4 regions of the Mesorhizobium sp. M1338 genome follow, and region 1 is predicted to be linked to each of the others. Evidence: predicted binding sites of a transcription regulator. Region 1 holds the regulator's gene; each other region holds the start of a gene.
The links. Region 1 encodes LexA, which represses DNA repair genes until DNA is damaged. Its sites were predicted from a motif close to TGTTCNNNNTGTGTTCNG; they were not measured.
Positions count from the first base shown of each region.

Region 1 (7,772 bases):
CAGACCTCGAGGAAGTCGCCGTGTTCGGCCAACTGGTCGATCGGATAGCCGCGGTGAAGCAGGATGCCGGCATCGCCATCGATGAAGGTGATTTCGGATTCGCAGCTTGCGGTCGAGGTGAAGCCGGGATCGTAGGTGAAGGCCCCGGTGGTGGTGTAGAGCGAAGCGATGTCGATGACATCAGGCCCGACAGAGCCGCTTCGCACCTTGAATTCATGGGTCTTGCCGGCGAATGCAAGGGTTGCCGTGGCCTCCTGGCTCTTGCCGCCCAAGTCCAGCTTTTTCGCAGCGTCGGTCATTGCAAACTCCTTCTTGTTTCCTCATGCCGGCAAAGGCAAAATTCTGCAGTGCGACACGTTGAGATCACCGCAATGCGCGTATTCGCCACCGCATTTCAGGAGGTGCGTGCCAGATTGGGCCAAGGCCTAATGTTGCACTGCGAAACCCGCCTTTCAATGCCAATCTTCTTGGGCCAGTTTGCTCCTAATCGATTTGATCTGCTATGCGCGCCAGGCTTTCCTCGCGGCCGAGCACGGCAAGCACATCGAACACGCCCGGCGAGGTGCTCTTGCCGGTCAAAGCGGCGCGCAAAGGCTGGGCCACGGCGCCGAGCTTGTGGCCGCCGGCCACTGCTACCTCGCGGATCACGGCCTCCGCCGAGGCGGCCGTCCAGTCGCTTGTAAGCCCGTTCAAAGCTTCGTGAGCGCCGCGCAGGATCTTGCGGGCATCGTCATTGAGCAAAAGGGCCGCCTTGTCGTCGATCGGCAGCGGCCGCGTGGCAAACAGGAAGGCCGCGCCATCGACGAGTTCGACCAGCGTCTTGGCGCGCTCCTTCAGACCCGGTAACGCGGCCAGCAGCTGCGCCTTGTTGCTGTCGTTCAGGCGCGCGGCCATCGCCGGGCCGCCTTCGAGATAGGGCAGGGTGGCGATGAAGATATCGAGCAGTTCGGCGTCGCTCATGCGGCGCATATGCGCGCCGTTGATCGCCTCCAGCTTGGCGAAGTCAAAGCGAGCCGCGCTTTTGTTGACATCACCGATGTCGAACCAGGAGATCATATCCTTGATCGACATGATCTCGTCGTCGCCATGGCTCCAGCCGAGGCGCGCCAAGTAGTTCAGCAACGCCTCCGGCAGATAACCCATGGCACGATAGGCTTCGACGCCGAGCGCGCCGTGCCGCTTCGACAGCTTGGCGCCGTCGGCGCCGTGGATCAGCGGAATATGCGACATCGAGGGCACGGCCCAGCCCATGGCGTTGTAGATCACGGTCTGGCGCGCGGCGTTGGTCAGATGATCGTCGCCGCGGATGATATGGGTGACGCCCATGTCATGATCGTCGACGACGACGGCATGCATGTAGGTCGGATTGCCGTCCGAACGCAGGATGATGAAATCGTCGAGATCCTTGTTGGGAAAGCGCACCTCGCCCTGGACGCGGTCGTGCACCACCGTCTCGCCCTCGGTCGGCGCCTTGATGCGAATGGCGCCCTTGGCGCCCGCGGGCGCCTCTGAGGGGTCACGGTCACGCCAGCGGCCATCATAGCGGGGCGGCAGACCCTTGGCTCTGGCGGCCTCGCGCATCGCCTCCAGTTCGGTCGGCGTGGCATAGCAATAATAGGCCTTGCCCATGCGCACGAGTTCCTCGGCCACCTCACGGTGGCGCGGCGCACGCTCGAACTGCGACACCGGCTCGCCGTCCCAGCTGAGGCCAAGCCAGGAAAGCCCGTCGAGAATGGCAGCGGTCGCGGCATCGTTGGAGCGCTCGCGATCGGTGTCCTCGATGCGCAGCAGCATCGTGCCGCCGGTGTGCCTTGCATACAGCCAGTTGAACAGCGCCGTGCGCGCGCCGCCTATATGCAGGTAGCCGGTGGGCGAGGGGGCAAAACGGGTGACGACCTTGTCGGACATGAAACTCTCGGAAACCATCTGAAGCGGGGTGCGGCTGCGCGGACTTTCGCGCGCCCGGCGTTCATGTAGCATAGGGTGTCGAGGGCGCAAGGGGCAGACCCGATGGCTGGACGAGGCTGGGGCTCGGATCAGGGCGAGGACGCTGTCATTGGCGTCAGCGAACGGTCCCTGTTTGCAGCGCCGCTGCCGGCTTCATTGCCGCCGCCATCGCCCCTCGTGCCGGATCCCGGCAAGGCGCCGTTGCAAACGGATGCCCCCGCCCCGGTTCCAGCTGCCGAAGCCAGCAGGATCGTGCGCGTGCGCCGGCAAATCGGCCGGATTTCGCTGCCGCGCCTGCGCCATGGCGTGACCATGGCGGCGGGCCTGGAACTCGACCGAGGCGTGGCCTTCCTGCTGGTGCCGGTCTGCCTGGCGAGCGGGGCGATCGGCTATTTTTCGCTGGCGGCGGAACCTGGCTTCGCAAAGCCTGTCGCAGTTGTCATCTTGGCGGGGCTGTTTGCGCTGGTCTCGCGTTCCTGGCCGAAAACCCATCTGTGCTTCATGGCGGCACTTTTGTGCGCGTTCGGCCTGCTCACCGCAAAGGTCGAGACATGGCGGGCGGGAACGCAGATGCTGGGCTCGGAAATCTCGACGCAAGTGACCGGCCGCGTCGTTTCGCTCGACCGGATGGAGAGCGGTCGTATCCGGCTGACCATCGACGTCACATCGACCGCAAGGCCGAAACTGCGCTATGCGCCGGAGCGGGTGCGACTTTCGGCGCGAAAGATCCCGGCGGACGTGATCGCCGGCTCCCTGATCACTGGATATGCCAAGCTGTTGCCGCCGACCGGGCCTGTGCGGCCGGACAGCTACGACTTCTCCTTCGACAGCTATTTCGCCGGCATCGGCGGCAGCGGGTTCTTTCTCGGCAATCCAAAACTTATCGTCACCGATGACGGGCGACATGCCGCTATCGGACCGCCTTTCCTCGGGGATAGAAAAAGCCCGTGAAGCGATTGCCGACCACATCAGGGGCAGCGTCGGTGGCGCCGAGGGCGAGATCGCGGCGGCGCTGATCGTCGGCGTGCGCGCCGGCATTCCCGATGACATCAACGAAGCTATGCGGCGTACCGGCATCTACCACATCATCTCCATTTCCGGACTGCATATGGCGCTCGTCGCCGGCACCATCATGGGGTTGCTGCGCGGCGCCTTCGCCTTGTTTCCGGACTTTTCCGCGCGTCGTCCGGTCAAGAAATACGCCGCCGTCGCGGCACTGTTCTCGATCGCCGCCTATCTCATCATCTCAGGCATCGTCGTCGCCGCCGAGCGCAGCTTCATCATGCTGGCGGTGATGCTGATTGCCGTGCTGTTCGATCGGGCGGCACTCACCATGCGCAATCTAGCAATTTCGGCGATCGCCGTCATCGTGGTGTCGCCGCATGAAGTGGTCGGCCCGAGTTTTCAGATGTCCTTCGCCGCAACCGCGGCGCTGGTCGGCGCCTATGCCGGCTGGTCGGAGCATCGTGCGGGAAAGACGAGACCACCGCCGCCAAAGCGGTCGCTGCCTGGTTTCCTGACGCGAAAATTCCTGCTGGCGGCAGGCGGCCTTTCCATGACTTCCATCATCGCCGGCGGCGCCACTGCGCTGTTTGCCATCTGGCATTTTCAGCGTGTGTCGCCGCTCAGCCTGTTCGCCAATCTGGCGATCATGCCGATCGTATCACTGGTCGTCATGCCTTTCGCCGTCCTCAGCGCACTGGCGATGCCATTCGGCGCCGACGGCCCCTTTCTTTATGTAATGGGCAAAGGCCTGACGGCGATGATCGCGATGTCCGGATGGATTTCCGAGCGTTCGCCAGTCGACGCAATCGGCTTGATTTCGCAGCAGTCTGTCCTTCTGGTGGCGATTGCCCTTGTCATCGCGACGATGGCGACGACATGGCTGCGGCTGGCAGCTCTTCCTTTCGCGCTTGCCGGCCTGCTGACGGTCTCGGACACGCGCGCACCCGACGTGCTGATCTCGGAGGACGCAAGGCTGGTTGCGTTGCCGATCGGCGGCGGCGAACTCGCGGTCAGCCGGGCCAGGCCGAACGAATTCACCGTCGACAACTGGAAGCGTGCGCTGACATCCGAAAGCATCATCGTGCCGGAGGTGTTCGACGAAGGCGACGGTCAATTCGACGTCGCTGATGCGGCTGAAATGCCGCCGGGAGCACCGTTCTATTGCACTTCAGGCGTTTGCGTCGCCAGGCATCCGTCCGGCGCGTTCATTGCCTATGTCGAGGACCGAAAAGACACCTGGAAAGCCTGTGGTTTCGCCGACCTGATCGTCATCAATGACGCGACGGCCTATGACGCCTGTCACAACCCGCTGGTTCTCGTTATCACCAAACGGCAACTGGCCCGCAAAGGCAGTGCTGCCGTCTTCTTCGATCGCCAATCGGCGACCGCGCCGGCGACAATCAGCTTCGCCGTGGACAGGCCATATCGGCCCTGGCACGCGCAACGCAAGTTTTCACGCGAGGCGAGGGGACTGCCGCCCTTCAAGAGACCCGAGAAGCCAGTCGTTGAACCGCAGCTGCCTTAGTAGCGGCGGATCAGGCCAACGAGCTTGCCCTGCACCTTGACCCTGTCTGGCCCGAAAATACGGGTTTCATAGGCCGGATTGGCGGCTTCGAGAGCAATCGAGGCGCCCTTGCGGCGGAACCGCTTCAGCGTCGCTTCCTCTTCATCCACCAGCGCCACGATGATCTCGCCAGGGCTCGCCGTATCGGCATTGCGGATGATGACGGTGTCGCCGTCGAAGATGCCGGCCTCGATCATCGAGTCGCCCTTGACCTCCAGCGCATAGTGCTCGCCGCCCATGATCATGTCTGGCGGCACCGAGATCGAATGCGTCTGGTGCTGGATGGCATCGATCGGCACACCGGCGGCGATGCGCCCCATCACGGGGATCGACACGGCGGCGACCACGTCGTCGTCATTGCCTGCTGAAGACATCCGCGAAGACGCTGGCCTGATCTGCCGGCCAAGGCCGCCCTGGCCGAGACTGGCCTGACCAAGACTGCCCTGGATGACGCTTGGAGAGAACTTCTTTGCCGCGTTGAGGCCGGGTGCGATCGAGTCCGGCAGCCGCAGCACTTCCAGCGCGCGTGCCCGGTTGGGCAGCCGGCGAATGAAGCCGCGCTCTTCCAGTGCCGTGATCAAACGATGAATCCCGGATTTGGAGGCAAGGTCGAGCGCCTCCTTCATCTCGTCGAAGGATGGCGGAATGCCGCTTTCCTTCAGGCGTTCATGGATGAACATCAGCAGTTCGTGTTGCTTGCGCGTCAGCATGGCGGCCCCCAGGGTACCTGAAACCAGAATCGGAAAAACAAACCCAGAACAAACACTATCTGTTCCAGTTGTGTTCCGCAACTGTTTAAAGTTTAATGAATTTATTAAGGGGGTCGAAATTATTGGCGCTCGCCAGCGGGCCTCGTCGACGGCTGTATGCCGTCACAATGCGCTTGCCGGCATTGAAATTGTTATGGTTAATGGGCTGTGGCCCACCCTTGGCTCAAGCCTGGCATGAGCTGCCCATGGATCCGCGACGGGCGCATTTCCAGCTTTCCGGGCGTTCGTTTGCCGTGAACGAAACGAAGCCAAAATGCCAACCTTGGTTAATCTATTGCAGCCTGCGCTGGCTACCAGCGGCGAACGCATTCGCGAGCCGAAAAATTCGTCCTCCGTCATCCGACCTGGGGGCAAGACGCGACGACAGATCGTCGGGACGGCCGCGTCAGGTTACGGCCTCCTTGACGGCGAAACGCTGGTCCTTCCATGCACTCGTGCGCAGAATGTCTTCCAGCACCTCGACCGCCAGCCACACGTCCTTGTAGCCGACATAGAGCGGCGTAAATCCGAAACGGATGGTTGACGGCGCGCGGAAGTCACCGATCACGCCGCGCTCGATCAGCGCCCGCATGATTTGATAGCCATGATCGTGAAGGAACGACACCTGGCTGCCGCGCCTGGTCGCGTCGCGAGTGCTCTCCAGCGTGAGACCATAGGCGCCGCACTTCGCTTCGACGAGCTGGATGAACAGTTCGGTCAGCGCGACGCTCTTCTTTCGCAATGCCGCCATGTCGACGTCGTTCCAGATGGCAAGCGCGCCTTTGAGCGCCCGCATCGACAGGACCGGCTGCGTGCCGCACAGAAAGCGGCGGATACCGGTGCCGGCAACATAACCCCGTTCGAAGGCAAAGGGCCGTGCATGCCCCCACCAGCCGCTGAGTGGCTGGCTGATCTCGCCGTGGTGGCGCTGGGCGGCATAGATGAAGGCTGGCGCGCCCGGACCGCCGTTGAGGTACTTGTAGGTGCAGCCGACAGCGAAATCAGCATTTGCATGATCGAGCTCGACCGGCAGAGCGCCCGCGGTGTGGCAGAGATCCCAAACGATCAGCGCTCCGGCCGCATGAGCCTTGCGCGTCAGCGCCGTCATGTCGCGCAGTTCACCGGATTTGTAATTGACGTGGTTGACCAGCACCACCGCGACGCTTTCGTCGATCAGCTCTTCGATGGTTGGCGCGTCGACGCCCGCGAGGCGCAGCAAGGCGCCATCCCGGGTCGAGGCCACGCCTTCGGCGATGTACAGGTCGGTGGGAAAACTGTCACCCTCGGCGACGATGGCCAACCGGCCGGGCCGCATCTCCATCGCCGCATGCAACACCTTGTAGATGTTGGTCGACGTCGTGTCGCAGACGACGGTCTGGCCGGCCGCGGCTCCGATCAGACGTCCAAGCTGATCGCCGAGTTCGATCGGCATCTCGAACCATCCGGCTGTATTCCAGGCCCGGATGAGATCCTGGGCCCATTCCTGGGCCGCCGCTTGCTGCAGCTCGCCGAAAACGGCATGTGATGCCGCCCCAAGTGAATTGCCGTCGAGATAGATCACCCCCTCCGGCAAAATGTAACGATCGCGCATGGCACGCAGCGGATCCGTGGCATCCATCGCTTCGATCGCAGCGAGATCAGGAATTCCACTCATGGTCGTTCAGTCCTCGGTTGTTCGCGAAGGGTTCCCGCTGCAAGCGCGTCCCCTCGGTGTGCCTGTTCTCATTTCGATGATGTCAGAGCCGGGTGCGGACCGTCCACAGCTCCGGGAACAGCACGACCTCGAGCATCTTCTTCAGGTACGAAGCACCCGACGTGCCGCCGGTGCCGCGTTTCAGGCCGATGATGCGCTCGACCGTGGTGACATGATTGAAGCGCCAACGGCGGAAATAGTCCTCGAAGTCGACCAGCTTCTCGGCCAGTTCGTAGAACATCCAGTAGCGCTGCGGGTCGCGGTAGATGGTCTGCCAGGCGACCAGGACCTCTTCATTCTCGGTTCGCGTCTCACGCCAGTCCGTGCGCCTGGCATCAGCGCCGATATCGAATCCGTTGCGCGCCAGGAGCAGCAGCGCTTCGTCGTAGAGCGACGGCTCCGCCAGGATCGCCTCCAGCTTTCCGCTGAGGTCTGGCCGGTGCTTGTGCGGCCCGAGCATGGCGAGGTTGCGGTTGCCGGCCATGAACTCGATGGCGCGATACTGCCAGGACTGGAAACCCGAGGACTGGCCGAGCGCGTCGCGGAACTCGGTGTATTCGCTGGGCGTCATCGTCCGCAGCACGTCCCAGGCGTTGTTCAACTGCTCGAAGATGCGGGCGACGCGCGACAGCATCTTGAAGCTCGGCTCGAGGCGGTCGGCGCGGATCGAACGGATCGCGGCACCAATCTCGTGCAGGGCGAGCTTCATCCACAGTTCGGAGGTTTGATGCTGGATGATGAACAGCATCTCGTCATGCGCCGACGACAGCGGCGTCTGCGCCTCCAGCACCTTTTCCAGATGCAGATAGTCGCT
Region 1 is NZ_JAMYLL010000043.1:2,546-10,317, forward strand. It holds gene gltA (citrate synthase) at 1-299, opposite strand, end outside; gene gltX (glutamate--tRNA ligase) at 484-1,908, opposite strand; partial or broken gene NKH19_RS26305 (ComEC/Rec2 family competence protein) at 2,011-4,477, shown strand; gene lexA (transcriptional repressor LexA) at 4,474-5,226, opposite strand; gene kynU (kynureninase) at 5,672-6,919, opposite strand; gene kynA (tryptophan 2,3-dioxygenase) at 7,002-7,772, opposite strand, start outside.

Region 2 (7,772 bases), on a different contig from region 1:
ACATCGGCTGCGAGATGAGCTTCGACTTTCCTCAGGAAACGCCGCTCATCGCAATGCTGAATGTCCACTATTCGCGTGCCTCCGATCTCGAGCGGCCGGATTTCCTGATCTCCAAACCGCCGGTGCCGATAGAGAGCTACCGCGACAGTTTCGGCAACTGGTGCAACCGGTTCGTTGCGCCGCCCGGGCGTTTCACCTTCGGCACCGATGCCGTGATCCGCGATCCCGGCACCTTCGAGATGGGCGACCTGATGGCCTGGCAGCACGAGGTGCGCGACCTGCCGGCGGACACACTGCTGTTTCTGCTGCCCAGCCGGTTTTGCGAGAGCGACCTTCTGGCGAGCGAGGCATGGCGACTGTTTGGGCATACGCCGCTTGGCATTCCACGCGTCCAGGCGGTCTGCGACTTCGTCCACAATCATATCGTCTTCAACTACGGCAACGCGCGGCCGACACGCACCGCCGCGGAGGCCTATCGCGAACAGAGCGGCGTGTGCCGCGACTACGCCCATCTTGCCGTCACCTTCTGCCGGGCACTCAACATCCCGACGCGCTATTGCACCGGCTACATCAGCGACATCGGCATGCCGAAGCCATGGGCGAGCATGGATTTTTGCGCCTGGATGGAGGTTTATCTGGGCGGCCGCTGGCATGTCTTCGACCCGCGCAACAATGCGCCGCGCATCGGCCGCATCCTGATCGCCTCCGGCCGTGACGCCGCCGACGTGCCGCTGACCCATATTTTCGGGCCGGGCACGCTCGCCGCCTTCAAGGTGTGGACCGAAGAGATCGTCGACTAGCCCCGTCTTCCGCCAGCCAATCTCTAACCAGCAATGTCTTTGACGGACGCCAGCCTTGAATGAGCCCGCGGTTCGTGCGTTGTGATGCCTGTGGAGCTTCTGCCGTCTGGCCGTTAGGCTGGGTGCTTATCTAACGGGACACACACCATGGCTGGGCATGGCGGCTCAAAAAGGGTGATCTACGCGGCGCTGGCCGGCAATCTCGCCATCGCGTTGACCAAGTTTGCCGCCGCCTTCTTCACCGGCAGCTCGGCGATGCTGTCGGAAGGCGTGCATTCGATGGTCGATACCGGCAATGGCGGCTTGCTGCTCTACGGCATGCATCGCGCCGCCCGTCCGGCTGACCGCACGCATCCGCTCGGTCACGGGCGCGAACTCTATTTCTGGAGCTTCATCGTCGCACTTCTCGTCTTTGCCGTGGGCGCCGGGGTCTCGTTCTACGAGGGCGTGATCCACATCATGGCGCCGGAACCGGTCGCCAACGTCAAGGTGAACTATATCGTCCTGGGCCTCTCTTTCCTGTTCGAAGGCAGCTCATGGCTGGTGGCGCTAAAGGAGTTCCGCAAGCAGAAGGGCGAGCAGGGCTGGCTGCGGGCAGTGCAATCGAGCAAGGATCCGAGCGTCTATACCGTGCTGTTCGAGGACAGTGCCGCCCTGCTCGGCCTGATCGTCGCCTTTGCCGGCATCCTGGCGGCCGAACTGCTGAAGAAGCCGGAACTCGACGGCGCCGCCTCGATCGGTATTGGGCTGATCCTTGGCGCGACGGCGATTTTCCTGGCCCGCGAAAGCAAGGGCCTGCTGATCGGCGAGCCGGCGTCGCCCGAAGTGCAGAGACAGGTGCTGGCGATCGCCCAGCAGGATCCGGCGGTGCGGCAGGCGAACGGCGTCCTGACCGTCCATATGGGGCCGGCGGAGATCGTTGCCGGCCTGAGTATCGAGTTCGAGGATCATCTGACGGCGCCGGAGATCGAAGCTTGCGTCGAGCGCCTGGAGGCGCGGCTGAAAAAGGAGATGCCGGAGATCACGCGGCTATTCGTCAAGCCGCAGACCACCGGCACATGGGAAAAGCGGAGCAAGCTGATCGAGACCGCGTCCGATCCGGCGCTGGACTAGCGCCGCGCCATTGCCTCACGGTCTTGCCTTGCTAAGATCAAAGAGACTTTGGAGGAACGACGATGAAAATCGACGGCGGCTGCCATTGTGGCGCCATCACCTACGAGGCGGAGGTCGACCCGGAGAACACCGGAATCTGCCACTGCATCGATTGCCAGCAACTGACCGGAACGGCTTTTCGCGTGACCGTGGGCGCGCCGGAAGGCCAGTACCGGATCACCAAGGGTGCGCCAAAGGTCTATATCAAGACAGGATCGAGCGGCGCCAAGCGCGCGCAGGGCTTTTGCGGCGAGTGCGGCTCGCATCTCTACGCCACATCGGTTGGCGACGGGCCGAAGGTTTATGGCATCCGGGTCGGCACGGCGCGGCAACGTGAACAGTTGGTCCCGAGAAGGCAGAGCTGGCATCGCTCGGCGCTGCCCTGGCTGCCGGAATTCCCGGGTATGACGACCACGGAAGAGCAGTAGGGGCGGATCCGGCGCCGTCGCTCAGTCGTCGCCTTCGACGACCCTTAGTCTGAGCTGTCCGGTTTTCGAATCGGCGACGCGGGGGCCCGCGTCGACCTTCGCAGCGGGAGCCCGTGACGCTGCGTCCGCGGCGGCATCGCCGTCGGGTTGCGCCCCGAATTCCAGCGCCTCGATCTTCTGGCCGCGCTTGGTGACCTTCGACGTCGAAACCAGGATGTCGTCGATATCCTTGGCCGACTGGCCGAAATGGACCTGCAGCTTGCGCACACGCTCGTCGACACGCGCAACGTCCTCCATCAGCCGGATGACCTCGCCCTGGATCAGGTGCGCCTGTTCGCGCATGCGGGCGTCCTTGAGGATCGCCTGAATGACCTGGATCGACAGCATCAGCAGCGACGGCGAGACGATGACGACACGGGCGCGATGCGCCTTGTGGACGATCGCCTCGAAATTCTCGTGGATCTCGGCGAACACCGATTCCGACGGCACGAACATGAAGGCGGTGTCCTGGGTCTCGCCCTGGATCAGGTATTTTTCCGATATATCGCGGACATGGATCTCGATGTCGCGGCGGAAGGCCTGCGAGGCGACCTTCTGCAAGTCGGCGCCGTCTGCGGCGCGGATGGCATTCCAGGCTTCCAGCGGAAACTTCGCGTCGATGGCAAGCGACGGGGCGCCGTTCGGCATCTTCACCAGACAGTCGGGCCGGCTGCCGTTCGACAGCGTCGCCTGGAATTCATAGGCGCCATGCGGCAGGCCGTCGGCGACGATCGCCTCCATGCGCGACTGGCCGAAGGCGCCGCGCGTCTGCTTGTTGGAGAGGATCGCCTGCAACTGCACGACCTGGCCGGCGAGCGACTGGATGTTACCTTGCGCGACATCGATGATCGCCAGCCGCTCCTGCAATTTGGCCAGGCTTTCATGCGTCGATTTGGTCTGCTCGGTCATGGTCTGGCCGAGGCGGCCGGTCATGGCATCGAGACGCTGGCCGATCGACTGCGTCAATTCCGCCTGCCGTGCCCCGAACACTTCGGCGATGGCGCCCATGCGGCCCTGCATCTCGGCCTGCGATTGCAGAATGCCGGCCATCCTTGTTTCGGCATCGCGGGCATGGTCGGCGGCTTCGGCCGCGGCGACGGCGCGCGCCTTGGCCGATCGCCATAGCGCGATGACGAGCGCCACGAACAGGCTGAGGAACAGAAAGGCGCCGAAGGCCAGCGCATGGCCGAGCGTGATCGTGGTGGCGCCAAGCCGGGCGACAGGTTCTGAAAGGATGGTGGTCAGATCATTCATGTGGACAGCATAGATGATTCGCACGGCTGACACAGATCAAAACGTGAACGAGCCTCAAGCCCGGCGGTTGACGCTTTTCGCTGGAGGTCTTAGGTGGAACGCCATGCCGATCAAGCCGCTCATCATCCTTCCCGACCCCATCCTGCGCCAGGTTTCCAAGCCGGTGGAGCGCGTCGACGCACCTTTGCGCAAATTGGCCGACGATATGTTGGCGACCATGTATGACGCCCCCGGCATCGGGCTGGCCGCAATCCAGATCGGCGAGCCGCTGCGCATGCTGGTGATCGATCTCGCCAAGGAAGACGAAGAGCCGGCGCCGCACGTCTTCATCAACCCGGAAATCCTGGAGAGCGCCGATGCGCGGTCCGTCTACGAGGAAGGCTGCCTGTCGATCCCCGATTATTATGCCGAGGTCGAACGCCCGTCCGCCGTGCGAGTCAAATATCTCGATCGCGACGGCAAATTGCAGGAGTTGGAGGCAGAGGGCCTGATGGCGACCTGCCTGCAGCACGAGATCGACCACCTCAATGGTGTCTTGTTCATCGACCACATCTCGAAGCTGAAGCGCGACATGGTGGTGAAGAAATTCAAGAAGCTCGCCAGGGACAAGGCGCCGGGCAAGCTGGTGGGATAGGGCTGGAGTCCACTCCAGGCCTGATGTCGGCGGCACAGCACCAAATGGAGATGCCGATGGCCGACTTCCTGATCAGAGACATTCCCGAGCCTTTGAAACGCGAAATCGAACTGGCGGCACACAATTCGCTCGGCTTTCGTCGCTGAAAGCGCAATTGGCGATGAATACGCCGAGATCATGGACAAAATCGAAGCGGAAAGGAAAAGCGAACTTGGTCGCCCGCGACTTTGACGGCCTTGACCTGAAGATCATAAACCCGTTTGAAGCGGGTGCCTGAGCCGGCTCACGGCGCGAGCAGAAGACAGGATATCGAAAGAAAAATGCCCCTTCGCGTCATCTTCATGGGCACGCCCGAGTTTTCGGTGCCGACGCTGCACGCCATTGCCGAGGCCGGTCACGATGTCGCCGCCGTCTATACGCAACCGCCGCGCGCCGCCGGACGGCGCGGACTGGAACTGACGCCGTCGCCGGTGCAGCGCGAGGCGGAGCGGCTGGGCATCGAGACGCGCACGCCCACATCGCTCAAGAGCGAGGCCGAGCAGGCCGCCTTCCGTGCCTTGCACGCCGATGTCGCCGTGGTCGTCGCCTATGGCTTGCTGCTGCCGAAGGCGATTCTGGACGCAACCCGGCTTGGCTGCATCAACGGCCATGCCTCGCTTCTGCCGCGCTGGCGCGGCGCCGCGCCGATCCAGCGCGCCATCATGGCCGGTGACTTGGAAAGCGGCATGATGGTGATGCGCATGGAAGGGGGCCTGGACACTGGCCCGGTCGGAATGGTTGAAAAATGTACCATCGAACCCGATATGACTGCCGGCGATCTGCATGATCGGTTGATGAGTGTCGGCGCAGCCCTGATGGTGGAAGCGCTAGCGCGACTGGAAAGGAACACCCTGACATTTACCCCACAAGCTGTGGATGGGGTGACCTACGCCAAGAAAATCGATAAATCCGAGACGCGCGTGGACTGGACTCGCTCGGCGAGCGAGGTCCACAATCATATTCGTGGCCTGTCGCCCTTTCCCGGCGCCTGGTCGGAGATAGGAATTGGCGGCCGCCCGGAACGGCTGAAACTGCTTCGCTCGACGCTACCGCAAGGCCTGTCGCTTTCGGAAGATTTGGGCGAGTCGGGAGGAATTCTCGATGACCGGCTGACTGTCGCCTGCGGGACAGGCGCGATCAGGCTGGTCGAAGTTCAACGGGCGGGCGGAAGGCCCGCCGCCGCGTCGGAATTCCTGCGCGGGGCCAAGATCGAAAAGGGAATGAAATTCTCATGAGCATGATGTCGATACGCGCGGCGACGCCGCGAGATCGCGAGGCCATTCGCCTCGTCGAGGAGCACGCTTTCGGCCAGCAGGCGGAGGCCGGGCTGGTCGACGCGCTGGTGACCGGCGGCGACGCCGTTGCCGAACTGGTGGCGGAAGACGACGGCCAGGTGGTCGGCCATATCCTGTTTTCCCGGCTGTTCGTCCAGAGCGGCGGCAAGAACTTCGCGGCCGTGGCGCTGGCACCGCTGGCGGTGGAGCCCTCGTTCCATGGCAGCGGCATCGGCGGCGCGCTGATCCGCGAGGCACATATCCGTCTCCGGGATGGCGGCGAGACGCTGGCCGTGGTGCTGGGCGATCCGGCCTATTACAGCCGTTTCGGCTACAGCCATGCACGCGCCGAAAAGTTCGAGAGCGAGTATCAGGGCGAGGCACTGCAGGCACTGGCCTGGGGCGATGCCCCGGAAGCCGGCAGACTGGTCTACGCCTCGGCCTTCGGCTCGGCACTCGCCGCCTAGGCGAGTGCAAATTGCCGCGTTTTCGCCTCGACATCGAATATGACGGCAGCCTGTTTGCCGGCTGGCAGCACCAGGCGGATCAGCCTTCGGTGCAGCAGGCGATCGAGCAGGCGATCGAAAAATTCTGCGGCGAAGCGGTCAGGCTGCGCGCCGCCGGCCGCACCGATGCCGGCGTGCATGCGACCGCCCAGGTGGCGCATGTAGACCTCGCCAAGGCGTGGCCCACCGACAAGGTGCGCGATGCCGTCAACGCCCATCTGCAGGCGGCCGGCGCGCGCATCGCCGTCCTCAAGGCGACGGTCGTCTCCGACGGTTTCGACGCGCGCTTCTCGGCCACCGGCCGCCACTATCTCTACCGCATCCTCAACCGCCGCGCGCCGGCCGCGCTCGACAAGGGCAAGGTGTGGTGGGTGCCGAAGCGGCTCGACGCCGTCGCCATGCACGAAGCGGCAAAGGTCCTGCTCGGGCGACATGACTTCACCACCTTCCGCTCGACCCAGTGCCAGGCGAACAGCCCGATCAGGACGCTGGAGCGGCTCGATGTGAGCCGGCAAGATGACGTGATCGAGGTAAGGGCCTCGGCGCGCTCCTTCCTGCACAATCAGGTGCGCTCGATGGTCGGTTCCCTCAAGCGCGTCGGCGACGGCGGCTGGACCGCGGCCGACATGAAAGCGGCGCTCGAGGCGCGTGACCGCGCCGCCTGCGGCCAGGTGGCACCACCCGACGGGCTGTTTCTCATCGGCGTCGATTATCGGGGCGTCGATTATCCTGAGGTCGACTACCCGGAGACGAACCCGGAAAGGCTCTGAGCCCCGACATCGTCCGGCACGGTGATGCCGAGCAGCGTCTGCAGCCCGAACAGCACCAACAGCGAGGCGATGAACATGCCGACGAAAACGGCGGTGCCGGTCGCTGCGCCCCTGCCGATTGTGGCGTTGGTCATGCGCCAGGTCAGAACCATCGACAGGGCAAACAAAAGCAGCGACACAAGGCTCGAAACCTGGCTCGCGGACGAGAGGAAGAGTCTGATCAGCGCCGAGGGCAGCATCAGCCAGGCGGTGATGGCCGAAGCCCAGTTGCTGGCGACGACATAGTGGACGAAGCGGCCGCCAATCCCGGCGCGCGGCGCAACCAGGGCCAGAACGATCAGCGGCAGCACCCAGGAGCCGATGTCGACCGTCGCCAGACGCACCAGCATGCTGAAGCGCCCCACGAAAGCGTCGGGATCGCCGATCTCATTGGCGATGCCGACCCAGCCGACGATCAGCGCCGGTGCCGCAACGACAATGGCGAAAAACGAATTCCAGAAACCATCGGCCGACAGGTCGAGCAGGCGCAATCCGTCGGGCTTGCCGAGCATCAGCCGCCAGGCGCCCGTCAGCGAAGCTTGGGTTTCGTCCGCCGAAAGCATGTTGCTCAGTCCTGTCCGAACCAGTCTTCGATGAAGCGCTGATAGATTTGCGTCAGCGTTTCGAGATCGGCAATGGCGACGCGCTCGTCGACCATGTGCATGGTCTTGCCGACCAACCCGAACTCGACCACCGGGCAATAGTCCTTGATGAAACGCGCGTCGGACGTGCCGCCGGAAGTCGACAACGTCGGCTCCTTGCCGACCGTCGACTTGATCGAGCCGCAGAGCGTTTCGATCAGTTTGTCGTCGCGGGTCAGGAAGACATGGCTCGGCC
Region 2 is NZ_JAMYLL010000026.1:39,106-46,877, forward strand. It holds gene NKH19_RS21245 (transglutaminase-like domain-containing protein) at 1-800, shown strand, start outside; gene NKH19_RS21250 (cation diffusion facilitator family transporter) at 948-1,913, shown strand; gene NKH19_RS21255 (GFA family protein) at 1,976-2,380, shown strand; gene NKH19_RS21260 (DNA recombination protein RmuC) at 2,402-3,673, opposite strand; gene def (peptide deformylase) at 3,777-4,307, shown strand; gene fmt (methionyl-tRNA formyltransferase) at 4,628-5,581, shown strand; gene NKH19_RS21275 (GNAT family N-acetyltransferase) at 5,578-6,087, shown strand; gene truA (tRNA pseudouridine(38-40) synthase TruA) at 6,099-6,896, shown strand; gene NKH19_RS21285 (transporter) at 6,866-7,498, opposite strand; gene dapE (succinyl-diaminopimelate desuccinylase) at 7,504-7,772, opposite strand, start outside.
Region 2: a site for LexA is predicted at 3,706-3,723, ahead of NKH19_RS21260 (DNA recombination protein RmuC). Genes of this name have one in related genera too.

Region 3 (7,772 bases), on a different contig from region 1:
CATATGCTGGCCGCCGGCGCCACCGTGGTGCTGGTCGACCGCGCCGAAGCGACGCTGACCAAACTGTGCGCCGAGCTTGGCCCCAAGGCGATCCCGCTGGTAATCGACCTGGTGCAGCCGGCGAGCGTCGCCACCATGATGCCGCAAATCCTGGAGAAGGCCGGCCAGCTCGATATCTTCCATGCCAATGCCGGCGCCTATGTCGGCGGCGAGGTGGCGAACGGCGATCCCGACGTCTGGGACCGCATGCTCAACCTCAACATCAACGCCTGCTTCCGCTCGATCCAGGCGGTGCTGCCGCACATGATCGAACGCAAGACCGGCGACATCATCGTCACCAGCTCGATCGCCGGGTTGGTCCCGGTGGTCTGGGAGCCGATCTACACGGCCTCCAAACACGCCGTGCAGGCCTTCGTCCACACGGTGCGCCGGCAGGTCGCCAAGCATGGCCTGCGCGTCGGCGCCGTGGCGCCGGGTCCGGTGGTGACGGCGCTGGTCGACGACTGGCCGAAGGCCAAGCTCGAGGAAGAACTCGCCGCCGGCGGCCTGATGCAGCCGCGCGAAGTGGCCGAGGCCGTGATGTTCATGCTGACCCGGCCGCGCAACGTGACGATCCGGGATTTGGTGATTTTGCCGCAGAGCAATGATCTCTAAGCGAATAGGGAATAGGGAGTAGCGAATAGGCAGTAGGCAGTAGGCAGCAGGGAAGATGTAGACACAGTCTTACAGGCCGGCTCAAAAACTCTTCGCGCGTCCTATCCCTACTAACTAATCTCCTACTTGCCTACTTGCCTACTTGCCTACTGCCTACTGCCTACTGCCTATTGCCTATTCCCTGAACCGGAGGTTCCCCATGCCCCACTATCTCGGCATCGATGTCGGCACCGGCAGCGCGCGGGCCGGGGTGTTTGACCACACGGGAAACCTGCTTGCCTCGGCCAAGCGGGACATCGAGGTCTGGCGCGAGCCTAGCGATATTGTCGAGCAGTCGAGCAATGATATCTGGCGGGCGGTGTGCACGGCCACCCGTACCGCTGTCGCTGAAGCCGGCATAGCGCCGGAGGCGATCGCCGGCATCGGCTTCGACGCCACCTGTTCGCTGGTGGTGCTGGGCGAGGGCGGCGTGCCGTTGCCGGTTGGCCCGTCCGGCAATGCAGAACGCAACATCATCGTCTGGATGGACCACCGCGCGGTCGAGCAGACGCGCCGCATCAACCGCAGCAGCGAAGCGGTGCTGAATTATGTCGGCGGCGTCATCTCGCCGGAGATGGAAACGCCGAAACTCCTGTGGCTGGCCGAGAACATGCCCGCCACCTTCAACGCCGCCTGGCAGTTCTTGGACCTCGCCGACTTCCTCACCTGGCGGGCGACCGGCAGCCTTGCGCGATCTGTATGCACGGTGGCCTGCAAATGGACGTATCTGGCGCATGAGAGCCGCTGGGACGAGACTTACTTCCGCAAGATCGGCCTCGGCGCCCTTGCGGATGAGGGGTTCGCCCGCATCGGTACCGAGATCGTGCCTGCGGGTGCCGCGCTCGGCGGCGGACTGACCGCGCAGGCGGCAGTGGATCTGGGCCTTGTCCCCGGCACCGCGGTGGCGGCCGGGCTGATCGACGCGCATGCCGGCGGCGTCGGCACGGTCGGCGCGCGTGGCGAGTTCGGCAGTGTTCTGTCGCGCATGGCCTATGTCTTCGGCACCTCGGCCTGCACCATGTCCTCGACCGCCGAGCCGGCCTTCGTCGATGGGGTCTGGGGTCCGTATTTCTCGGCCATGGTGCCGGGCCTGTGGTTGAACGAGGGCGGTCAATCGGCGGCGGGTGCGGCCATCGATCATCTGGTGCGCATGCACCCGGCGGCCGGCGAAGCGACCGCCAAGGCGCAGGCCGAGGGCCTCAGCCTGAGCGCCTGGCTGTCGCTGCAAGCGCAAAGCCGCAACGGGGCCGCGGCAACGCCGGCGCTGGTCGGCGGCATCCATGTGGTGCCGGAATTCCTCGGCAACCGCGCGCCTTTCGCCGATCCGGACGCACGCGCGCTGATTGCCGGGCTCGATCTCGACACCAGCCTCGACAGCCTGGTCGCGCTCTATGTCGCCGGCGTCTGCGGGCTCGGCTACGGCGCTCGCCAGATCGTGCGAGCCGAGCATGACAAGGGCATTGCCGTCGACACCATCGTCGTCAGCGGCGGCGCCGGGCAGAGCCCGCTGGTGCGCCAGCTGCTGGCCGATACGACAGGCATGGTGGTGGTGGCATCGACCTCGCCGGAGCCGGTGCTGCTCGGCTCGGCGATACTGGGCGCGGTCGCCGCCGGAACATACAAGGATGTGGCGGCGGCCATGGCCGGCATGTCGGAACTCGGCGAGGTCTATCATCCCGACGCTACGCTGGCCGGCTGGCATGCCAAGCGCTTCGCCGCGTTCGAGCTGCTGCAGCAGGCCGGCAAGGCCATCCGAGGTTGAAGCGAGCGGCTCCTGTCGGGCTCTGTCAGGAACGTGGCGAACACCGCTTGGCTACGATGTAGGAAGCTGGCAGCTTTGCTCTGTCGTGGACGCTCCTGCGGCTTGCGACGATGGCAGGGCGACAGAACCAGGAGGCCGTATGGCAGACGAAGCGAAAGCGCCCGTGCCATTCGCATCGGATGAGGTGCCGTGGACGGAATGGTCCGATGTGCCGCGCTTCGGCGTGCGCTACCGGCATTTGTCATTGGCCGCTCTCGGCGAAAACCACCATGTCGGCGTGGCGATCGAGGAGTTGCCGGTGGGCAAGCAGACCTCGCCGGCGCATTACCATATCCTCGAGGAAGAGCATGTCTTCATTCTCGAAGGGACGCTCACCGCTTATGTCGGCGACGCCGCCTATGTCATGAAGTCCGGCGACTATATCTGCTTTCCGGCAGGTGCCGCGGCGGGGCATTGCCTCATCAACACAAGCGACGCGCCGTGCCGCTATGTCATCGTCGGCGAGCGCAACCCGAACGACGTGGTCGTCTATACCGCCTCCAACAAGGTGCTGGTGCGCGCGCTGGGCAGCCGCGCGATCTTCGATCTCTCGGCGACCCGCAACTACTGGGACGGCGAGAACACCGGCCTTGCCGCCGGCGATCCGTCGCCGTCGGATGTGACGTCCGATGTCACCAAACCCCCGGCCGCGCCGATCCCGCCGATCGCCAGCGATGCCGTCGAATGGGAGGTCGAGGGTGACGGCCCGCGGTTCGGCGGCCGGTCCAGGCATCTGACCCATGCCGCTCTGGGGCGGCCAGACTACCATGTCGGCGTGCTGATCGAGGCGCCGGCCCCCGGCATGCGCCTGGCGCCCCGGCACTACCACATGCTCGAAGAGGAGCACGCGCTGATCCTGGAAGGGCAGGTGGCGCTGCTGCTTGGCGAGGAGCGCCACGAGATGAAGGCCGGCGACTATGCCTGCTTTCCCGCCGGCCGGCCGGTTGGTCATTCCTTCCTCAACAGCGGCACCGGGCCGTGCCGCTATCTGATGATCGGCGAGCACAATCCCAATGAGGTCTGCGTCTATCCCGATTCCAACAAGATGGGGGTCGACGCCTTGCGCCGGCGCGACGGCATTTTCGACATGGCAGCGGTGCGACGGTACTGGGATGGCGAAGAGACGCAATAGCGCCCGGCTGTCTCCGGCTCACAATTCCTTCTCCGCCAGTTCCCTGAACTCGTCGGGCACCGAGCGCGCTGCTTCCAGCGCCACCGTGCCGTAGCCGACCGCCTGTTTGCCGAAGCGTTCGCGGATCTTGTCGATGGCGCGGTCGGCGTCGAAGCGTGCCAGGCCTTTCCTGGTACCGGGCCGGCGTTTCTCATCGGCGAGGCCGAGGGGCAGTTCGAGCTGCAGCTCGAAGCTTTCCTCGAGATGTGAGACCGAGATCGCGAGCAGGGAGATCAGCTTCTCGTGCGGATGGTCGGCGAGCACGCCGCGCACCAGGTCGCCGGCGATCTCGGCCAGCATGGTTGTCGCCGAGATCGGCTGGTCGAGCGTGATCGAGCGCGTGACGGCGCTGAGATCGGCAAAGCGCACGCGCACGGTCACGGTGCGGCCGGGCCTCGCCTTGGCGCGCAACCGGCTGGCGACACGGTCGGCCAGGTGCAGCAGGGTGGGCACGATGACCCGCGCCACGGCCGGCTTCTGGCCAAGCGCCGATTGCGCGCCGGCCGAGTGCGCCCGGCGCTTCGTCTCCAGCTTGCGCGGGTCGCGGTTCCACGACAGCGCGGCGAGTTTTTCGCCGGCGGCGGGACCGAGCAGCCGCGTCAGCGCGCCGCTGTGGGTCCGGGCCAGCTGGCCGACGGTCTCGACGCCGATCTCGGCCAGCCGCGCCCTGGTCGCCGGGCCGACGCCCCACATCAGCCCGACCGGCAGATCGTGCAGGAAGGCGATCTCGGTGCCGGGCTCGACGACCACCAGCCCGTCGGGCTTGGCGACCTGCGAGGCGATCTTGGCCAGGTGCTTGGTGCGCGCCACGCCGATCGAGATCGGCAGGCCGAGTTCGGCCCGCACGCGGCGGCGGATGGTCGTGGCGATCTCTTCTGGCTGCCCGAACAAATGCGTGCAGCCGGCGACATCGGCAAAGGCCTCGTCGATGGAGATGCGCTCGACCAATGGGGTGAAATCGTCGAGCACCTTGATCGCCGCGTCGCCCAGCCGCTGGTAGTGGTTGAAATTGCCGCCGACGAAGATCAGCTGCGGGCAGAGCTCGCGCGCCTTGCGTCCCGGCATGCCGCCGCGCACGCCGAAGGCGCGCGCCTCGTAGGAGGCAGCGAGCACAACACCGCCACCGACCGCGATCGGCTTGCCGCGCAGCGACGGGTCGAGCAACTGCTCGACCGAGGCGTAGAAGGCGTCGAGATCGGCATGCAGGATGGTGGCTGTCGTTTCCATCCGGCCGCATATCCAACGTTGCTGATAGACCTGAACAAATAGAGAACAAAAGGGGGTGATTTGTCAAGCGGAGAGCGGTTTGCGGAATGCCTGGTGAGGTAATCGCTCTCGGTTCGAATGCGTCGCCAAAACCGCAGCGGTAGCGCTGCCCCTCACCTGCCTGCCGGCATCCTCTCCCCGGAGAGGGGCGCTCTCATCGACGGTTTCGCCAACCACCAGCGTTGCAAAAATGGATGCCGGCGTTGCGGCCAGCCCCCTTCTCCCCGTCACTATACGGGGAGAAGTGCCCGGCAGGGCGATGAGGGGCGGCGGCCACCTTGCAGAGGAGAGTGGTGCTGTTCACGGACCGCGACTACTAGCCAACATGCTCCGCTCGCAACGCCGCCTTCATTCGTTCCAGTTCGGGCTCGCCGCCCGCCGCCAGCTCGTCGGCGATCCGCGCCAGTCTGTCGTCGGCACTACGGTGCTTGCTGCCCCATGCGCCAAGCGTGGCCAGCACGGGCAGCAGGTCGATGCCGGCCTCGGTCAGCCGATAGACAGTCTTCAGCCCATGCGTCGGGTCCTCGCTGCGGGTAAGGATGCCTTCCTGCTGCAGCGTCTGCAGCCGCTCGGCCAGCGTGCGCGACGAGATGCCTTCGTCGGACTGCAGGAATTCGCGAAAATGCTTTTTCCCGGCGAAGACCAGGTCGCGAATGATGAGCAGCGTCCAGCGGTCGCCGAGCAATTCGAGCGACAGGTTGATCGGGCAGCCGGATTTTTCACGGGTCGACATTTCTATGCTTCCATTTTTAAATCGCTTTACTATTGACATCATTTTTACCTTGGGTCAATGGTTCCGAAAGTAAACCAAAGTTCTTTCGAGCCTGACGACCGGGAGACGACAATGAAAAAGCTGATCCTGCAGATGCAGATGTCGGTCGACGGTTTTGTCGGCGCCAATGAGGACCACCGCTGGCAGCTCTGGGGGTGGGGCGACGACATCGGCTGGGACGAGGAGCTGAAGCAGGATTTCAACGCTGTCTTTTCCGGCATCGACACCATCCTGCTCAGCCGCAAGATGGCGGAGGAAGGCTATCTCAGCCATTGGGGCAAGGCAGCGAAGAAGTTTCCGCGCGACCCGTTCTATGCTTTCGCGCAACGCGTCGTCGACGCCCAGAAGGTGGTGCTGAGCGACAAGCTTGAGCAATCGGCGTGGGAGCGCACGAGGCTGGCCAGCGGCGACCTGCCGCGCGAAATCAATACGCTGAAGGCGGGCGAGGGCGGCGACATGGCCGTCTTCGGCGGCGCCGGTTTCGCCTCGGCGCTGATCGCGGCCGGGCTGCTCGACGAGTTCCAGCTGTTCATCAACCCGGCGGTGCTGGGTGCCGGACGCCGCATCTTCGACCAGGGCGGTTTCCAAAACTTGGCGCTGCTCGGCTCGAAGGCCTATGCCTGCGGCTTGGTGATCAACCGCTATGCTCCGGCGGGGTGAGGCGGCTCACGATCTTCACTTCGCATCATGAAAAATGATGCCGACCGTGTGGCGCATGCCTGAGCGCAGCCGGCTGACGCCGTGTCGCAGATTGACGCGGTAATTGCCCTTGGTTCCCTGCACCGGCCGGTTGTGGACGGCGAAGACAACGGCGTCGCCGTGGCGCAGCGGCACCACCTCGACCCGGCTCTGCATGCGCGGCCGCTGTTCGGTCAGCGCGAACTCGCCGCCGGTGAAATCCTGGCCCGGCTCGGAAAGCAGGATCGCCACCTGCAGCGGGAAGGCGAGATCGCCATAGAGGTCCTGGTGCAGGCAGTTGAAGTCGCCAGGCACATATTGCAGCAACAGCGGCGTCGGCCGCGTCTGGCCCGCGGCATGACACTGTTCGAGAAGGGCGGCATGGGTCGCGGGGTAGCGCGTGGCCTGCCCCATGCGCTCATTCCAGCGGTTGGCGACCTCGGCCAGCCTGGGATAGAGCGCGCTGCGCAGGCCGCCGAGCAAGTCCGGCAGGGGATAGCGGAAATAGCGGTACTCGCCCTTGCCGAAGCCGTGCCTGGCCATATGGATGTGGCTGCGGAAATGCTTCTCATCCGAATAGAGGCCGGCGATCCGCCGGCACTCCTGAGGCGACAGCAGCTTTTCGATCACCGCGCAGCCGAAGCCGTCGAGTTCGGCGGCAAGCGCCGGCCAGTCGTAACCGGCGACGCGTGTCTTGGCGGCTTCGACCACGGATGCGGCAACCTTGGCGTGGGCGTTCATATCGTAGCCTCCTTGTCGAGCAAAGCGCGCTTGCGTTCGACGCCCCAGCGGTAGCCGGACAGCGTGCCGTCGGCGCGGACGACGCGGTGGCAGGGAATGCCGACATAGGCGATGGTGTCGAGGGCGGCATGGACGGTCGCCGGTGCGGCTATTTGCGTTTGCATGAGCTTCATTGCCTTTACTCCCTTGTCTGTGCCTGAACTCTACAGAGACGGCTTCCCGCACTCACTCCAGTGCTTGCTTTCAAATTCAAGTCGCCAAGGTAGGTGCTCTATGGCGCCCCCCTCTGTCCTGCCGGACATCTCCCCCACGGGTGGGGAGATCGGCTGTCGCCATGACCTTCGCCAATCTCGAATGTTGCAAGAAGAGAGCCGGCGCCAGAACTGCCAATCTCCCTCCTTGTGGGGGAGATGTCCGGCAGGACAGAGGGGGGCGCCGTAGAGCGCTGACGGTGCTCATGCGACACGGGTGACAGCGAGTTCCCCCAGCAGAAACACCTCACCAGTCAACAGCCTCAGCTCGATGTCGCCTGTCGCGGTCCGGCTCCACTCGGCTCTGCCGTCATCGACAAGCGTGCCGATGGCCACCATCACCCGTGACTTCGCGTCCTGGGCGTGGCGGCTGGTCACCTCGCCGTTGCGGGTCTGGCT
Region 3 is NZ_JAMYLL010000067.1:8,937-16,708, forward strand. It holds gene NKH19_RS30455 (SDR family oxidoreductase) at 1-654, shown strand, start outside; gene NKH19_RS30460 (FGGY-family carbohydrate kinase) at 854-2,455, shown strand; gene NKH19_RS30465 (cupin domain-containing protein) at 2,595-3,626, shown strand; gene dinB (DNA polymerase IV) at 3,645-4,892, opposite strand; gene NKH19_RS30475 (winged helix-turn-helix transcriptional regulator) at 5,248-5,664, opposite strand; gene NKH19_RS30480 (dihydrofolate reductase family protein) at 5,776-6,363, shown strand; gene NKH19_RS30485 (2OG-Fe(II) oxygenase) at 6,379-7,122, opposite strand; gene NKH19_RS33675 (MGMT family protein) at 7,119-7,295, opposite strand; gene NKH19_RS30495 (hypothetical protein) at 7,578-7,772, opposite strand, start outside.
Region 3: a site for LexA is predicted at 4,923-4,940, ahead of dinB (DNA polymerase IV). Genes of this name have one in related genera too.

Region 4 (7,772 bases), on a different contig from region 1:
CTTCTGGGCCGAGGTCGAGCACCCAGTCGGCGGTCTTGATGACCTCGAGATTGTGCTCGATGACCACCACCGTGTTGCCCTGGTCGACCAGTTCGTGCAGCACTTCCAACAGCTTGGCGACGTCGTGGAAGTGCAGGCCGGTGGTCGGCTCGTCCAGGATGTAGAGCGTCTTGCCGGTCGCCTTGCGCGACAGTTCCTTGGCGAGCTTGATGCGCTGCGCCTCGCCGCCCGACAGCGTCGTCGCCTGCTGGCCGATATGGATGTAGCCGAGGCCGACCTGTTTCAGCGTATCGAGCTTGTCGCGCACACCGGGCACTGCGGCGAAGAAGTCGACGCCTTCCTCGACGGTCATGTCGAGCACGTCGGCGATCGACTTGCCCTTGAACAGGACATCGAGCGTCTCTCTGTTGTAGCGCTTGCCGTGACAGACGTCGCAGGTGACGTAGACGTCGGGCAGGAAGTGCATCTCGATCTTGATGACACCGTCGCCCTGACAGGCTTCGCAGCGCCCGCCCTTGACGTTGAACGAGAAGCGGCCGGGCTGATAGCCACGCGCCTTGGCCTCGGGAAGGCCCGCGAACCAGTCGCGGATCGGCGTGAAGGCGCCGGTATAGGTGGCCGGATTGGAGCGCGGGGTCCTGCCGATCGGCGACTGGTCGATGTCGATGACCTTGTCGAGGAATTCGAGGCCCTCGATGCGATCATGATCGGCCGGGTGCTCGCGCGAGCCCATGATGCGGCGCGAGGCGGCCTTGAACAGCGTCTCGATCAGGAAGGTCGACTTGCCTCCGCCCGACACGCCGGTGACGGCGGTGAAGGTGCCGAGGGGGATTTCGGCGGTGACGTTCTTCAGATTGTTGCCGCGCGCGCCGACGATCTTCAGGCGCCGGTTCTTCTTCGCCTCGCGGCGCACGCCGGGCGTCGCCACTTCGAGCGCGCCCGACAAATATTTGCCGGTGATCGAATTGGGGTTGGCCATGACTTGCTGCGGCGTGCCCTGGGCAATGATCTCGCCGCCGTGGATGCCGGCGGCCGGGCCCATGTCGACGACATAGTCTGCATGCAGGATGGCGTCCTCGTCATGCTCGACGACGATCACCGTGTTGCCGATGTCGCGCAGGTGCTTGAGCGTATCGAGCAGGCGCGCATTGTCGCGCTGATGCAGACCGATCGACGGCTCGTCCAGCACATAGAGCACGCCGGTGAGGCCGGAGCCGATCTGCGACGCCAGCCGGATGCGCTGGCTCTCACCGCCGGACAGCGTGCCCGAATTGCGCGACAGCGTCAGATAATCGAGCCCGACATCGTTGAGGAAGCGCAGCCGCTCGCGGATCTCCTTGAGCACGCGCACCGCGATCTCGTTCTGCTTGTCGTTGAGCGACGCGGGCAGGTCGGTGAACCACTGGTCGGCCTTGCGGATCGAAAGTTCGGTGACTTCGCCGATGTGCCTGCCGGCGATCTTCACCGCAAGCGACTCGGGCTTCAGGCGGTAGCCCTTGCAGACCGGGCAGGGCGTGGCCGACATGAAGCGCTCGATCTCCTCGCGCATCCAGGCGGATTCGGTCTCCTTCCAGCGGCGCTCGAGATTGGGGATGACGCCTTCGAACGTCTTGGTTGTCTTGTAGGAGCGCAGGCCGTCATCATACTGGAAGGTGATCTCGCGCTCTCCGGTGCCGCGCAGGATGGCTTCCTTTGCCTCTTCGGTCAGATCCCTGAACTTGTCGCCGAGCTTGAAGCCATAAGCCTTGCCCAGCGCCTCCAGCGTCTGTGCATAATAGGGCGAGGTCGACTTAGCCCACGGGCTGACGGCGCCGTCGCGCAGCGAGATGTTTTCGTCCGGCACGATCAGATTGCCATCGATGGCGCGCTGGCTGCCGAGACCGTCGCAGGTCGGGCAGGCACCGAACGGGTTGTTGAACGAGAACAGGCGCGGTTCGATTTCCGGAATGGTGAAGCCGGAGACCGGGCAAGCAAATTTTTCCGAGAACAGGATGCGCTCATGCGTCTCGTTCTTCGACTTGTTGACCGAATCCTCGCCGGTCTGGCTGGAGTCGAGCGGCTTGTCGGCGAATTCGGCTACCGCCAACCCATCGGCCAGCTTCAGCGCCGTTTCGATGGAGTCGGCGAGCCGCGTCGCCAGATCGCCGCGCACGACGATGCGGTCGACGACGACGTCGAGGTCGTGCTTGTACTTCTTGTCCAGCGCCGGCACGTCGGCGATCTCGTAGAAGACGCCGTCGACCTTGACGCGTTGAAAGCCCTTCTTCTGCAGTTCCAGCAGTTCCTTGCGGTACTCGCCTTTGCGGCCGCGCACCATCGGCGCCAGGATGAACAGGCGCGTGCCTTCCTCGACCGCCAGCACGCGGTCGACCATCTGCGAAACCGTCTGACTCTCGATCGGCAGGCCGGTGGCCGGCGAATAGGGGATGCCGACGCGCGCGAACAACAGGCGCATATAGTCGTAGATCTCGGTGACGGTGCCGACCGTCGAACGCGGGTTCTTCGAGGTGGTCTTCTGCTCGATCGAGATGGCAGGCGACAGGCCGTCGATCTGGTCGACGTCAGGCTTCTGCATCATTTCGAGGAATTGCCGGGCGTAGGCCGAAAGGCTTTCGACATAGCGGCGCTGGCCTTCGGCATAGATGGTGTCGAAGGCAAGCGACGACTTGCCGGAACCCGACAGGCCGGTCATGACAATCAGGCTGTCACGCGGCAGGTCGAGATCGACATTCTTCAGATTGTGTTCGCGCGCCCCGCGAATGGAAAGATATTTATGGTCGGCCATCGCCGGTCGCCGCCTCAGAATCTGGAATTTCCTGGAATGGCGGGTTTTCCCAGCCATCCCCTATGTAGGTAGTTTTGCCGCCACGTCGAGAGACGCCACAATTCCCGACAAAAGCCGTTTAAGCGTCTTTCGCGTGAACGGGCAAGTAGAAAGAACAAAGACCGAACACGCTCCTGACAAAGCTGTGCAAAAACTGACTTGCACGTAACCTCCCGACGATCACATTTTTCGGTAACCGGCTATTGAAGCTTGACGGGCGCCGGCTCCTGGAGGCAAGCTTCGGCAGTCAACGAAGCCGGCCGTCTTTCGATGGTCTCGCCGCCCAGAGGCGGCCTGCGAGATGCCGCAGGCATTAGCGATTTGTGCTTCGGACGACAACGTCGCAATGGACAAAAAGGAGCGGAGCTATGACGCCACCGGATCGTCCCACAGGGTTCCAGTCGTTACTGGAGCGGCGGCAGGCATAAGTGCCAGGGTTTAGCGTTTGCGCCACCCGACAAACCGTGACCTGCCATACCCCGTAAAAATCAGAGACTGCAGTCGGATCGTCGGCTGACGCCGCGTTGCATCCGAAATCTTGTGCCGGCAGTACGCCCCCGGTAGAAGTTGGATTTTAGATCCAAAAAGGCCCCGTCCGTTTGCGCAAAGCACGGCGGGGCCGTTTTATGTGCGGATGTCTTGTTGGCGATATGCCAGCGCAGCACGCCGGCACCACTATCGGTGGCGGGGCTGCCCGATTGAGCCGGCTCCGAGATCGACGGTAATGCTGCCGGAAATCCTGACATCCGTATCGCCGATCTTGAACTGGCCGTTGCCGTTGCCGGGATATGCATCGTCGGGTTCGGGAGCCGGCTTGGCGATGCGATAGTCGCCGGCCACGCCGGGCAGGGCGCCTTTTTGCGCCTGCGCCGAGCTGTCGCCGGCGAAGGCCGTGCCGCTCGAAAGGCACACGAGCGCTACAACGGCGATGACACGGTGCAATGTTCTGGGTGGATGAGTGTCGATCATCCCAGGACTATAGTGGCGTGCCGGCGACGGGACCAGACCGGCATCATCAAATCTTCGAAAGCCGGCAGGAAGCCGGGCCTGGCTTTATGCCGCCTTTTTTCGCGTGTCGAAAACGTGGTCGACGATGCCCCAGGTCTGGGCCTCGCGGGCGGTCATGAAGTGGTCGCGGTCCAGCGTGCGTTCGACCTCCTCATAGGTGCGTCCGCAATGCTGCGCATAGAGCCCGGCCATGTGCCGTTTCGTCTGGACGATGCGCTCGGCATGGCGCTGGATGTCGGAGGCTTGGCCCTGGAACCCGCCCAGCGGCTGATGCAGCAGGATGGTGGCGTTCGGCAGCGAGATACGACGCCCCGGTGTGCCCGCCATCAGCAGGAAAGAACCCATCGAGGCGGCAAAGCCCATGCACACGGTCGACACCGGGCAGCTGATGTATTGCATCGTGTCGTAGATGGCGAAGCCGCTGGTCACCACGCCGCCCGGCGAGTTGATATAGAGCGAGATCTCCTTGTCGGGATTGTCCGATTCCAGCGACAGCAACTGCGCGCAGACCAGCGCCGAGATGTCGTCGTTGATCTCGCCATTGATGAAGACGATGCGCTCGCGCAGCAGCCGCGAGAAAATGTCGAAGGCGCGTTCGCCGCGGCTCGATTGCTCGATTACCATCGGCACCAGACTGGCAACACCGCTCATGATCTTCTCTCCATTGTCCTTGTTCAGGCTGCGCGCAGCAAGCGGCGAAGCGTGTTTGCGGCGATCGGCTTGCGTGTACCGTTGGCGTCGAGCGAAAGCCGGCAGCTAGCGCACGCCATGGCGACAGCGGGCATTGCCTTGCGGGCGAAGCCGTCATGGACGATGCGCAGATGGGTGCCGCCGGAAACGGTTCGGGCAAGTGTGAAGGTGACAATGCTGTCCAACGGGCCGTCGAGGCGATCCTGCCGCGCGGCGTCGCCTGGCTGCTCCCGCCAGGAATAGCGCAGCAGCTTCTCCGGCTCGGCGTCGAGGATTTCGCATTCGATCGCCGCATCCGGCCCGGCGAAGGCAAAACGATTGCCGGTCTCCGGCCTGATGTCGTTCGGCATCATCCATGCGGCGAGCAGCTCCGGCACGGTCAGGGCCCGCCACACCTTTTCCGGCGGCTCGGCAAGGTCGTACTCGAACTCGATCGCATCGGGAGAGATCTCGCGATGGTTTTGGTCGGCTTTCATCGATCGAACGTTCGTCATTGGTCCATGTCCTTCAAAACCGCCTTCAATCTTTCGATGCGTTCCGGCCAGAAGGTCCGGTAGCGTTCGATCCAGGAGAGCAAGGGGGCGAGCCCCTGCGGATCGGCGCGGTAAAAAGCATTGCGGCCGGCACGTCGTTCGACCACCAGGCCGGCGCCGCGCAGCACCGCCAGATGCTGTGACACCGCCGGTTGCGACACCGTCATGCCGGTGCGCAATTCCGATACCGTCATTTCACCAGCGGCGAGCCGCTCAAAGACGGCGCGGCGCGTCGGGTCGGCCAGGGCCCGGAAAATCTCTGCTTCGATCATGACAAAAGCATAAGTGGATACTTATCGATTTGGCAAGCGTTCTTTTCAAACCCATATGTGGGCTTCCGGCGATGCTGCCATTCCTTGACAATAAGCGGCAGTGCGGATAAGAACGAAAAGGGAACAAAAACCTTGTGGGAAAAGCCAGCCTTAGCAGGCGGCCGACGCCCGCAGCCTGTAAGGTGCTGCGACAAAAATTGGTTTTGGATGAGCGGAGAAATATCATGGCGGGTAGCGTCAACAAGGTCATTCTGGTCGGTAATCTCGGTGCGGACCCTGAAATCCGCCGCCTGAACTCGGGCGAGCCGGTCGTCAACATCCGCATCGCGACGTCGGAAAGCTGGCGCGACAAGAATTCCGGCGAGCGCAAGGAAAAAACCGAGTGGCACAACGTCGTCATCTTCAATGAGGGCATCGCCAAGGTGGCGGAGCAGTATCTGAAGAAGGGCATGAAGGTCTATGTCGAGGGCCAGCTGCAGACGCGCAAATGGCAGGACCAGACCGGCGCCGACAAGTACACGACGGAAGTCGTGCTGCAGAAATTCCGGGGCGAGCTGCAGATGCTCGACGCACGCGGACAGGGTGAGGGCGGCCAGATCGGAGGCAATGCCGGTGGCAACAGCCGTGGTTCCGATTTCGGCCAGTCCAGCCCGAGCGAAGGCTTCAATCGCGGCGGCGGCGGTGGTGCCAAGAGTGGCGGCGGTGGCGGTTCGTCGCGCGAACTGGACGACGAAATCCCGTTCTGAGGACAATCGATCGTATTGAGGGGCAGTCACTGGAGAGGGGACAATGTCGCAGGACCCGCTGCTTGCCGCACCCTCTCCTATACCCTGGCATGCCTTTGCGGCCTTCGCCGCACTGGCGATAGGGCCAACGCAGTTGGCATTGCCGAAGGGAACGCCGAGCCATCGCATCGCGGGCTATGTGTGGGCCGCGCTGATGCTGGTCATCGCCGACTCGAGTTTCTGGATTCATCAGATCCGGCTCATCGGCCCCTCAGTCCGATCCATTTCCTGTCGATCCTGGTGCTGGTCACCGTGCCGCTGTGGCATGCTCACAATCACTGCATCGCCAGGATCGCAAGGCGATGATCGCGCTGTATGTCTTTGCATTGGCCGGCGCCGGCATCTTCACGCTGTTGCCGGGCAGGGTCGTGCACGACGTCGTCTTTGGCGTCGCGCGAGCCGGGCCGTGATCCTCTTCGGTTTTAGAGGCGGATGACCGAAAAATTGGAAGGAAATGTCAGGTGAAAGCACGCGTAAAGTGGGTCGAGGAGCGCACCTTCGTCGGTGAGTCCGGCAGTGGCCACAAGGTCGTGTTCGGAACCGCGCCCGGACCGGCAGGCAAGACGCCAGGCCCGAGCCCGATGGAACTGGTGCTGATCGGGACCGGCGGCTGTTCGGCCTATGATGTCGTCCATATTCTAGAAAAGGGCCGCGAAGCGGTCGAGGATTGCGTGGTCGAGCTCGACGCCGACCGGGCCGAAACAGAGCCCAGGGTGTTCACGCGCATTCACATGCATTTCGTGGTCAAGGGCCGGGCGCTGTCCAGCGACAAGGTCAGGCGGGCGATCGACCTTTCGATCGAAAAATATTGCTCGGCTTCGGCGATGCTGGCCAAGACCGCTGCGATCACTCACGACTTCGAAGTGATCGATACGGCGGTGAAGTAGGCAGTAGGCAGTAGGCAGTAGGCAGTAGGCAGTAGGCAGTAGGAACTGCCGTTCACCCCGCCATCAGCGCCTTGATGCCGTCGGCGACGAACTGCACGGCCAGTGCCGCCAGGATAACGCCGAGCAGCCGGGTCAGGATCGAGCGCCCGGTCTGGCCGAGGATGCGGTCGATGCGTTCCGACAGCACGAACACCAGATAGGTGATGGCGAGGCAGACGAAGATGATGCCGACCAGGGCCGCCTGCGCGGCAAATCCCTGAAAGGAACCGGAGAGCAGCACCGTCGCCGAAATCGCGCCGGGCCCGGCGATCAGCGGGATCGCCAGCGGGAAGGCAGCGATGTTGTGGATCATGTCCTTGGTGATGGCGACGTCGCCGATCTTCTCCTTGCGGTCCTGCCGGCGTTCGAACACCATTTCGAAGGCGATGAAGAACAGCAGGAAGCCGCCGGCGACGCGGAAGGCAGGCAGCGTGATGCCGAACACCGACAGGATCGAGGCGCCGGCAACCGCAAACAGCGCCATCACCAGGAAGCCGATGATCGAGGCGCGGACCGACACCTGCTGGCGCTCGTCGCGGTTCATGCCTCGTGTCACGGCGAGGAACAGCGGCGCCAGCCCGGGCGGATCGATGGTCACGAGAATGGTGACGAAGGCGTTGAACAGGCTGTCGAAGCTCGGCATCTCTGACCCCTCCCGCCGGGCAGGGCCCGTACCATGGCATTGGTAGAGCAAAGCCCGGTCGGTGGGAACAGTTTCGGGCATTCAACTTTTG
Region 4 is NZ_JAMYLL010000023.1:8,011-15,782, forward strand. It holds gene uvrA (excinuclease ABC subunit UvrA) at 1-2,785, opposite strand, end outside; gene NKH19_RS19845 (hypothetical protein) at 3,500-3,793, opposite strand; gene NKH19_RS19850 (ATP-dependent Clp protease proteolytic subunit) at 3,878-4,483, opposite strand; gene NKH19_RS19855 (SRPBCC family protein) at 4,507-5,016, opposite strand; gene NKH19_RS19860 (ArsR/SmtB family transcription factor) at 5,013-5,327, opposite strand; gene NKH19_RS19865 (single-stranded DNA-binding protein) at 5,552-6,073, shown strand; partial or broken gene NKH19_RS33575 (DUF2306 domain-containing protein) at 6,117-6,263, shown strand; gene NKH19_RS19870 (OsmC family protein) at 6,574-6,999, shown strand; gene NKH19_RS19875 (MarC family protein) at 7,052-7,681, opposite strand.
Region 4: a site for LexA is predicted at 5,436-5,453, ahead of NKH19_RS19865 (single-stranded DNA-binding protein). Genes of this name have one in related genera too.